Regions from separate parts of the Kribbella sp. NPDC026596 genome, predicted to be linked through region 3. Evidence: riboswitches for the same ligand, from Rfam matches in the RefSeq annotation. Region 3 holds a riboswitch; each other region holds the start of a gene.

Region 1 (3,269 bases), on a different contig from region 3:
CGGCGGACGGACGCAGCGGCTGCCGTACGACTGCACCCAGCCTTGTTTCGTGGTCGCGAAGCCATCCAACTGCTCGGCGAAGTACTGGACCATGTCGTTGCGCTCGGGCTCACCATGCACGAGTACGTCGAGCCCGAGCTCCTCCTGCGGCCCGATCACCCGTGCGATCTCGGCCCGCATCCGCTCGTCGTACGTCGCTGAGTCGATCCGACCGACCCGCAGGTCGGCGCGCGTCCGGCGAATGTCCGCGGTCTGTGGAAAGGAACCGATCGTGGTGGTTGCGAGCGCCGGCAGCCCGATCGACTCCTGCGCGGTACGGCGTTCGTCGTACGACGGCCGCTGTCGATCCGCGGGACGAATCGCGGCCGCCCGGTCGCGGACCGCCTGTTCACGGGCAAGGCCGGACTCCTCGACCGGTCCGCCGGGCGGGTTGCCGAGATCGACCAGGACCCCTTCGCTGAGGGCCCGGCCGAGTACGACGACCTCGTCGACCTTCTGCCGTGCGAACGCGAGCCGCTCGCGGACGCGCGGATCCAGCTCGTCCTCGGCCTCCACGTCGTACGGGACGTGCAGTAGCGAGCAGGAGGTGGAGACGACCAGCTGCCCGACCGAGTCGAGCAACTTCGCGCAGGTGGAGAGTGCGTCGCCCAACGGCGTGCGCCAGACGTTGCGGCCGTCGACCACTCCGGCGACGACGGTCTTGCGCCGCAGACTCGGCAGTACGGCGAGTTGGTCGACGAGTCCGGGGGCGGACACGAGGTCGACCGCGAGACCGTCGATGGCGGTCGACGTCAGTACTGGCAACGCGGGGCCGGGGTCACCGAAGTACGTCGCGACCAGGAGTCGTGGGCGGTCGGTGAGTGTGGCGAGGCGGTCGTAGGCGCGACGGAGAGCGTCGAGCTCGGCGGGGGTGCGGTCCTGGACCAGGGCCGGCTCGTCCAGCTGCACCCATTCCGCTCCGGCGGATTCGAGTTGGTTGAGCAGGTCGGCGTACGCATCCAGTAGGCGGTCGAGCAGGCTGAGCGGTTCGAACCCAGGCGTGACGGACTTCGAGAGCAATAGGAAGGTCATTGGTCCGATCAGGACCGGGCGGGTGTCGACGCCGAGCTCGCGTGCGGCCGCCAGGTCCTCGAGCGGCTTGGTCGCGTCGAGCTGGAAGACGGTGTTCTCGGTGAGCTCGGGGACCAGGTAGTGGTAGTTGGTGTCGAACCACTTGGTCAGCTCCAGCGGCGCGACCTCGTCCCGGCCGCGGGCCATCGCGAAGTACGTGTCGAGCTTGGAGAGGCCTCGGAAGCGGTCGGGGACGATGCCGAACAGTTGCACGTGGTCGAGCATCTGGTCGTAGTACGAGAAGGTGTTGCCGGGGAGTACGTCGAGGCCGCGGCCGGCCAGGTCGTGCCAGGTGTCGGCCCGTAGCCGGTGGGCGGCTGCCTCCAGCTCGGCCGCGTTGCTGTCGCCGGACCAGTACTTCTCGACGGCCTTCTTGAGTTCGCGGGCCGGGCCGATCCGTGGGTAGCCCAGCACAGTCTTCATGGTGTTCACGTCTCTCTCCTCGCGAGCGTGCCGATGGTTCGGCGGATCGCGGGGAGACCGTGCCGGTGGGGTCGGTTGGATGCGGCCGACCGGGCAGGGTCCTCCCACGAGACCACCGTTCCCGCGCGCACCGGGTTGGTGAGCGCACCGGCGGCAGGTCTTCGGACTCACGGGCGGACCGGTCGCTGACCGGTGGACCTACTGGCCGTCGCTTCCCGGACGCTGGGCGTTCAGTGCTTGTGACGGCGGTCGTTCCCGTTCACCGCTGCGGGGCAGTCCCGGATTCCCACCGGGTTCCCTCTTGCCTCGCGCGATCACAACCACATGACCACGCGAACCGTCGGCGTACCCGAGCGTACGCGCGCCGGCCGCGAACCGCCGTACGTCGAGACGAACGCCACTACCGCAGTCGTCGAGCGATCTTCTGATCCGGGGTCTTGTCGTGGAGGAGGGCGGCGAGCAGCTCGATCCCGTCGACGAGCCGGGGACCCGGGCGGGCGAAGTACCCGTTCGCGTCGACCGCCCACACCGGGATGCTCGGTGGGAGGAGATTCGAGAGGTCTGCTGTCAGTCGGACGGCACCGTCGAGGTCGTACCCACACGGAGCTGACACGATCACGTCGGGGCGCGCACCACCGACCTCCTCCCAGGTGATCGGGGTCGAACGCTGACCCGCGGCGCCCAGGACGTTGGTGCCACCCGCCAGCGCCACCATCTCCGGCAACCAGTGTCCTGGCGCGTACGGCGGATCCGTCCACTCGAGCAACGCCACCCGCGGCCGCGTGCGGTTGGCTCGGACTGCCGCGGCGCGGAGCCGGCGACGGAGGTTGTCCAGGAGCGGGGTGGGGTCGCGGTCGATTGCTTTGGCGATGGTTCCGATCGAGGTGAGGACGTCTTCGAGGTTGTGTGGATCGGTGGTGACCACCTCGGCTTGGCAGCCCAGATAGCTGAGGGCGTCGGCTACTTCGGTCACGTCGATCGCGCAGACCTTGCACAGGTCCTGGGTGATGACGACATCCGGGTCGAGTTCGCGCAAGGCACCCGCGTCGAGGTGATAGAGATCCTCGCCGGCTGCGACCCGCTGCCGGACGAACGCGTCGATCTCACCCGGCGTCAGTCCCTCGGGGAGTGCGGTCGTCGACACGATCCGCCGTGCCCGCGCCGCCGCCGGATAGTCGCATTCGAACGTCACGCCGACCACATCATCACCGGCACCCAGCGCAAAGCAGATCTCGGTCGCAGACGGCAGCAACGAAACGATCCGCACCCAAGGACCCTACCCGCCACCCCGCCCCCGCAAGCCCCGCGCCCCGATCCCGCAAGCCCCCACGACCACCACCTCGCAACCCTCACGACCCCCGGCCGGCAGGCCTCACGACCCGCCCCGAAGGGCGGGTGACCCTTGCGGAAAAGTCCTGTTTGGGTTGGCGCGAGGATTCCTTGGTGAACGCGACGATTGTCTTGCGTTGTCAATGAGGGAAGGGTTTTCCGGCCTTCGACCTGTGGGCAGGGTCACGTCGGCATCGTGAGACCAGTGTTCAACTGGACTGGTTTTCTGGCTTACCCTGAAAAGACGCCCCCGCCACCGGAGTCGATGGGCCAGCGGACCACACGCCGCGACTCACCAGCACCGCCCGCAACCTTGGGAGTGACAGTGCCGAAACTCGTCTACGACTTCGCCGAAGGCAACAAGGAGATGAAGGACCTGCTCGGCGGGAAGGGGGCGAACCTGGCCG
Region 2 (3,269 bases), on a different contig from region 3:
CCCGAACCACTGCGCGTAGACCGACAGCGGGATCTTGGCGACCGCCGACTCCAGCTGCTCGTCGGTCAGCCATTCGACGTCGTGACCACCGGCCGCGATCAGCCGATGGATCAACCCGTCGGCACCGTCCGCCCCTTGCAGCTCGCTGAGGTCGAGCCCGCCGAGGTCGTACCCGGCCTGCTCCAGCTGCCCGAGCAGGACGACCGCCGAGGCCGGCGTGTCCAGACCGACCGCATTCCCGATCCGCGCGTGCTTGGTCGGGTACGACGACAGCACCAGAGCGAGCCGCTTGTCCGCAGTCGGCACGTGGCGGAGGCGAGCGTGCGCGACTGCGATCCCGGCCAGCCGGGCACACCGCTCCGGGTCCGGCGCGTACCGGGCCAGTCCGTCGGCGTCGTACGACTTGAACGAGAACGGGATCGTGATCAGGCGCCCGTCGAACTCCGGGATCGCGACCTGGGTCGCCGCGTCCAGCGGGCTGATCGCGGCGTCACTGGCCAGCCACTGCTCGCGGGTCGACGTCAGCGCGAGGCCCTGGATCAGTGGGATGTCGAGGGACGCGAGCGCGCCGGCGTCCCAGGCGTCGTCCGAACCGCCGGCACTCGCGTTGGCCGCGACGGATCCACCGGCGGCGAGCAGCGTCGTGACCAGGACATCGCACTTGCGCAGGAGCTCGAACAGCTCGGCGTTCTCGGACGACGTCGGATCGAGTCCGCGCAGGGTGCCGCAGTACACCGGCAGCGGCTGCGCGCCCGCCTCCGCGGCGGCGGTGGCGAGGGTGTCGACGAAGGCGGTGTTGCCGGAGATCTCGTGCGCGCGGTAGTACACGATCCCGACCACCGGCCGGTCGTCCTCGACGTACCCCCCACGCACGCCGTACGCCGGAAGTGCGCGAGGCGGCTCGAACTCGTCGCCTGTCAGGAGCAGCGTGTCGCGCAGGAAGCCGGCGAGGTTGCGCAGGTTCTCGGAGCCGCCCTCGCGGAGATAGGCCAGTGCCTCGGTCACCGCCCCCGCGGGCACGGTCGACAGCGACATCAGCTCGGCGTCGGGCGCGGCCTCACCGCTGACCACCACGACCGGCTTGCCGGACGCGACGACCGCGTCGAGCCCTTCCTCCCAGGCGCGCCGCCCGCCGAGCAGGCGAACCACGACAACCTCGGCGGCGTCGAGCAGAGGAGTCAGGTCGTCGAGCTCCAGCCGGGCCGGGTTGGCGACCGCCCAGCCCGCACCCGCCTCGGCAGCGGCAAGCAGGTCGGTGTCGGCGGTCGAGAGCAGCAGCAGGTTGGCAGGCACGCCCAGTCCTTCCTCGGGGTGTCCACGCCCCGGACGGAGGTACGACGGCGGCAGTTCCTGACTTCCCCATGAGGGTTCACAGTGGCGGGACCGTCCCGGACTCACACCGGGTTCCTGCTGATGCCGTCGATGACGAGCCGACTCTAGCCGACCGACGTCCCGGCCCACTGGGCACAGGCCTCGCCGTTGACCCGACGCGGCATCAGGTGTAGGCCGGAATGCTAAGGGTTTGTACTGCGGACGCCCTCTCGGCGTCGCACGGCAACGTCTTCTTCAGCGCAAGCCGTCACTCAGGCTTCACCTGAAGGAGGCAATCATGCGCTTGAAGGTCTGGAGATTCCTGGTCGTCGTGCTGACGGCCGGCCTCGCCGCTCCTGCCCTCACCGCCGCGCCTAGTCAGGCAGGCGGCAGCCACTCGAACCCGGCGGTGATCACCCAGTGGAACGCGATCGCCGGCGGACGATCTACACCGAGAACGCCAGCCCGGTCCCGGTGGGGAGTCTGTACTTCGGCTTCGTTTCGCTGGCCGTGTACGACGCGGTGGTGGCCATCGAGGGCCGCTACCAGCCGTACCTGAAGCAACCGAAGGTCCGCGGCAAGGCGTCGTCGGAGGCGGCGGCCGCGACGGCGGCGTACGACGTGTTGCGGTACTACTTCCCGGCCTCGGCGGCGAACCTCGCCACCGACTATGCCGCGTCGCTCGGCAGCATCGCCGACGGCCGCGCCAAGGTTCGCGGAACCGAGGTTGGCCGGCACGCAGCCGCGAACCTGATCCGAGCGCGACAGAACGACGGCAGGGGCGCGAACATCCAACTGACGGTGACGCCTGCTCCGGGAGTCTGGCGCCCGACACCTGACGCCTTCGCGCCGATGCTCGCCCCGTGGCTCGGCTTCGTCGTACCGCTGGCACTCCGATCGCCGACGCAGTTCCGGCTGCCCGGGCCGGACCCGATCACGTCGAAGGCCTATGCCCGGGACTTCGCGGAGGTGAAGGCCAAGGGCGCGCTGGTCGGATCCACCCGGACCGCGTTCCAGACCGAGACAGCGCTGTTCTGGAACGCCAACGCGGTGCTGCAGTACGAGACGGCACTTCGCGACCAGGTCACCGCGCGGGGGATGGACATCGTCACCAGCGCCCGGGCGTTCGCCCTGCTCAGCACGAGCATCGCCGATGCGCTGATTGCCTGCTGGCGAAGCAAGTACGACTACGCCTACTGGCGCCCGATCACCGCGATCCGGCTGGCCGACACCGACCGGAACCCGGCGACGAAAGCCGACCCCACCTGGATGTCGCTACTGCAAACGCCGCCCTATCCGGACTACGTCAGCGGGCACGCCTCCGGAACCGGGGCCGCAACCGGAGTGTTCAGCTATTTGTTCAGCGCCCGGTCCCTCGATCTGGACATCTCCTCGTCGGTGACCATGACGACTCGGCACTACGACAGCGCCGCGGCCCTCGATGCCGAGACCATGAACGCCAGGATCTGGCTCGGCTTCCACTTCCGGAAGGCCATGACCGACGCCAGCCGCCTCGGTCACCGCACCGCCACGTGGACGATCAACCACGAGTTCCGGCCGCTCCACAGCTGAGCGTCAGCCCGAAGCGCCGTGCGCCGCGTCAGCGGTGCGCGGCGTAGTGGGCGGCGAGGAGGTCGATCCCCCAGTCGTTGCGAACGTCACGCCAGACTGAGTGGATGTGGTTGGCGTCGTCCTGAGTGTTGTCGTACTCGGCGAGGAAGGTGGGGCCGGCGATCGAGTAGTAGTGGCGGTGGCCGACGCCGGGTTCGGTCTCGCCGGCCCAGGCGAAGGTCAGGCGCTCGATGCCCTGGTCGGTGATGTCCTGCCAGGTCTGCAACCCGATCGGTCCGGCGGCGCGGCCGACGTACTGGCCGATCAGGAGGCTGAGGAGCTGACGCTGGTCCGCGGTCATGTCGCCGTAGGCGAGACCGCGGTGGAGGAGCGACGCGTCGGCGATC
Region 3 (3,269 bases):
CCCATGGGTCAGGCCGGTACCGCGTCCGCGTGACCCGCTGCCGCCCGATCGCCATGGCTCCCACGGAAAGCAGCAGTCCCACGACCAGTGTGGCCGCGGCGATCGGGAACGACATGGCGTCGGTCAGCAACGCATAGACCCCGAGCAGAATGCCCAGCAACCCCAGCAGGACGGAGACCGCAGTCGTACGGCGCTGCGCCCGGGGGACCTGCGCCGTACGCCCGTAGCCGCGAGAGTCCATCGCGGCGGCGAGCTCCACCGACCTGTCCAAGGCACCCTCCAGCACCGGCATGGCTGTCGTACGGAAGGAGCCGCGAGTGCGGCCGCGGAGGCGACGGGCGGCGCGGATCCGGCGGGCGTCCGTCACCAACTGTGGTGCGAACGTCAGCGCGACCACGCAAGCCACGCCCATCTCGTAGAGGGCCCCGGGCAACGACTTGAGCAGCCGCCGCGGACTGGCCAGTGAGTTGGCCGCACCGATGCAGCAGAGCATGACCGCCAGCTGAAAGCCGTCGTACAGCGCGGTCAGCAGTGCCTCGAGGGTGACCTCGCCGCCGAGCTTGACCCCGTTTGCCCAGTCAGGCAAGGGGATCTGCGGCAGGATGAACAGCACCGTGTTCCCCTGCGAACGGGTGGAGAGCAGTGCCTGCAGCACCACGCGGACGCCGATGACCACCAGACCCAGTTTGAGGAACGCGGTGTAGCTGCTGGCCCAGGCAGCGTCGGAGCGGCGGGCGGCCACCACGAATCCGGTGACTGCGAGGATCAGCACGAGCAGCACCGGGTTCCGCGTACGGCTGGCCGCCACGGCCATGCCGAGCGCCCACAGCCACCAGGCCCCCGGGTGGAGTGCCCGGGGCAGCGTCAGTTGATGGACAGTACGCACTTACTTGGCGGTGCGCCGGCGGTTGAGGGCCAGACCACCGCCGGCCAGGGCGAGCACGACCACAGCGGCGATGATGATCCCGCTCCACGGCGCACCATCACCGCCGTCGTCAGAGGAGGAGGAGGCCGGAGAGGTCACCGCGGTCGAGCCGACCGCGGCACCGATCTGCAGCGTCACGGGGGCGTCGGTGGCCGGGACCTGGATGCTTTTCACCTGATCCCCGCAGCCCTTGGCCGGATAGCCCGCGATGCCGCAGGTCAGGCCCTTCTCGATCCGCACCGGCGCGACCGCCGCGAGGATCTTGGCGCCGTTCGCCTGGGTGTCCGTGACCACGCAGGTGCCGGTGGCCTGTCCCGGAGTCTCACCGCTGACCGCGTCCTCCGGCGTACCGGGGTCGACGACCAGAGCCACGCGCTTCTTGCCGGTCTCCGCCGGTGTCTTGCCACAGATGGCTTCGAAGTCGCCGGCTGCGCGCGGCACGCGGGGCTTCGCACCGCCGACGGCGTACCGCCAGCCCTCCACCGCCCCGTCGGCTGGGACGACGGCGTCAGCGCCCTTCTGGGAGAAGGCCCACTGGCCTGAGCTCCACTGGTAGTAGCCCCAGAAGCGATAGCCGTCCTCGGCCTGGGCGGTGGTGGCGACGGTCCCAGCCAGCAGGAGACCCGCCAGCGTGGCGAGGACCAGTCGTACGGTCCGGTGTGCAGTCATCTCGTGTCCTCTATCGGGCTCATGGCCCGGTGGAGGAGGTCCCGCCTGCTCCGGCAGGGTAGGGGCTCCACCCGCGGACCACGGCGGGTAGTTGAGCCTGTCTCCCTGCGGCACAGTGTTCCGGCTCGCCACCTGAGGTGGCCTACGGTTGCGGGTCAGCGCCGGACTCGGACCGGCTTCCCTGTGCACGCAGGAGTGGTTCGACCGAAGCCTACTCTGCGGAGGACAGACTCATCGGGCCGTAGACTTCCCGGCCGTCCTCCAGCAGGTACACCTGGCCGACGCCACGCTCGGCCAGGTCCCGCCAGCTCTCACCGAGCCAGCTCTCCGCGTCACCCTGAGCGGAGAACTCCGCCCCGCCGACCTCACCCGGGTCGACCAGGGCGCCGCTCGCGGTCTCGAACCGCCAGCTCCAGCTCATGAGCCGGGCCGGGTCTGCGGCGAGTTCTGCGCGGTCTTGGCCGGGTCGCGCTCGACGATCCCGCCGAGGACCTCGTCGATCCGCTTGAGCAGGGCTTCCTCGAGCTTCACACCGGAGGCCTTCACGTTCTCCACGACCTGCTCGGGGCGGGACGCGCCGATGATGGCCGACGAGACGTTCGGGTTCTGCAGCACCCAGGCGATGGCGAGCTGAGACAGCGCCAGGCCGGCCTCGTCCGCGAGCGGCTTCAGCTCCTGCACGCGGCTCAGCACGTCGTCGTTGAGGAACCGCTTGATCATGTTGGCGCCGTTCGCGTCGGTGGCCCGCGAACCTTCCGGTGGCTGCTGACCGGGCAGGTACTTGCCGGTGAGCACGCCCTGCGCGATCGGTGAGAACACCACCTGGCCGATGCCGAGCTCCTCCGAGGCCGGCACCACCTCGGCCTCGATCACCCGCCAGAGCATGCTGTACTGCGGCTGGTTCGAGACGAACGGGATGCGCAGCTCCCGGGCCAGCCGGTGGCCCTCCTGCAGCTGCTCGGCGGTCCACTCGGACACGCCGATGTACAGCGCCTTGCCGGACCGGACGACGTCGGCGAAGGCCTCCATCGTCTCCTCCAGCGGCGTCTCGGTGTCGAACCGGTGCGCCTGGTAGAGGTCGACGTAGTCGGTCTTCAGCCGCTTCAGGGAGGCGTTGATCGACTCGTGGATGTGCTTGCGGGACAGGCCGGTGTCGTTCGGTCCGAACGGACCGGTCGGCCAGTAGACCTTGGTGAAGATCTCCAGCGACTCGCGCCGCTCACCCTCCAGCGCCTCGCCGAGGACCGACTCGGCCTTGGTGTTGGCGTAGGTGTCGGCGATGTCGAACGTGGTGATGCCGGCCTCCAGGGCCGCCCGCACACAGGCCTTGGCCTGTTCGTTCTCCACCTGGGACCCGTGCGTGAGCCAGTTCCCGTACGAGATCTCGCTGACCTTCAAACCACTGTTGCCGAGATAGCGGAAGTCCATACCCCTGACCCTACTGTCCCCGGGCGGTGGGCACCGTCCCGGCGCCCGTCGTACCGAGGATCAGGACGGCTTCTCGCCGCGCTTGACCATGGGCTTGGGCAGTCGCCAGCGGCGCATCTGCATGGTCCGGCGGACCGCGTAGAACCCGAGGCCCTTGGTGGACTCCTTCGGGAACTTCACCGTCACCGCCCGGCGCAGCCCGGCCGAGAGCAGGAACCAGTCCAGCGCGATCAGCAGGATCATCGCC

What was found. Region 3 has a riboswitch for cobalamin ahead of AB0E63_RS06000 (SCO2322 family protein). Riboswitches for the same ligand answer to the same signal wherever they lie in the genome.
Region 1: another riboswitch for cobalamin. It lies ahead of metE (5-methyltetrahydropteroyltriglutamate--homocysteine S-methyltransferase); the one in region 3 lies ahead of AB0E63_RS06000 (SCO2322 family protein).
Region 2: another riboswitch for cobalamin. It lies ahead of cobN (cobaltochelatase subunit CobN); the one in region 3 lies ahead of AB0E63_RS06000 (SCO2322 family protein).

Annotation. Positions count from the first base shown of each region.
Region 1 is NZ_JBEZYF010000067.1:29,566-32,834, forward strand. Features, by position in the region: gene metE (5-methyltetrahydropteroyltriglutamate--homocysteine S-methyltransferase) at 1-1,533, opposite strand, end outside; cobalamin riboswitch at 1,668-1,890, opposite strand; gene AB0E63_RS37165 (ABC transporter substrate-binding protein) at 1,934-2,800, opposite strand; gene ppdK (pyruvate, phosphate dikinase) at 3,188-3,269, shown strand, end outside.
Region 2 is NZ_JBEZYF010000082.1:6,033-9,301, reverse strand. Features, by position in the region: gene cobN (cobaltochelatase subunit CobN) at 1-1,293, opposite strand, end outside; cobalamin riboswitch at 1,325-1,464, opposite strand; gene AB0E63_RS40300 (vanadium-dependent haloperoxidase) at 1,732-2,883, shown strand; gene AB0E63_RS40295 (DUF3500 domain-containing protein) at 2,912-3,269, opposite strand, start outside.
Region 3 is NZ_JBEZYF010000005.1:162,686-165,954, reverse strand. Features, by position in the region: gene AB0E63_RS06005 (CbiQ family ECF transporter T component) at 1-886, opposite strand, end outside; gene AB0E63_RS06000 (SCO2322 family protein) at 887-1,594, opposite strand; cobalamin riboswitch at 1,686-1,818, opposite strand; gene AB0E63_RS05995 (hypothetical protein) at 1,806-2,015, opposite strand; gene AB0E63_RS05990 (aldo/keto reductase family protein) at 2,012-3,022, opposite strand; gene AB0E63_RS05985 (DUF3043 domain-containing protein) at 3,083-3,269, opposite strand, start outside.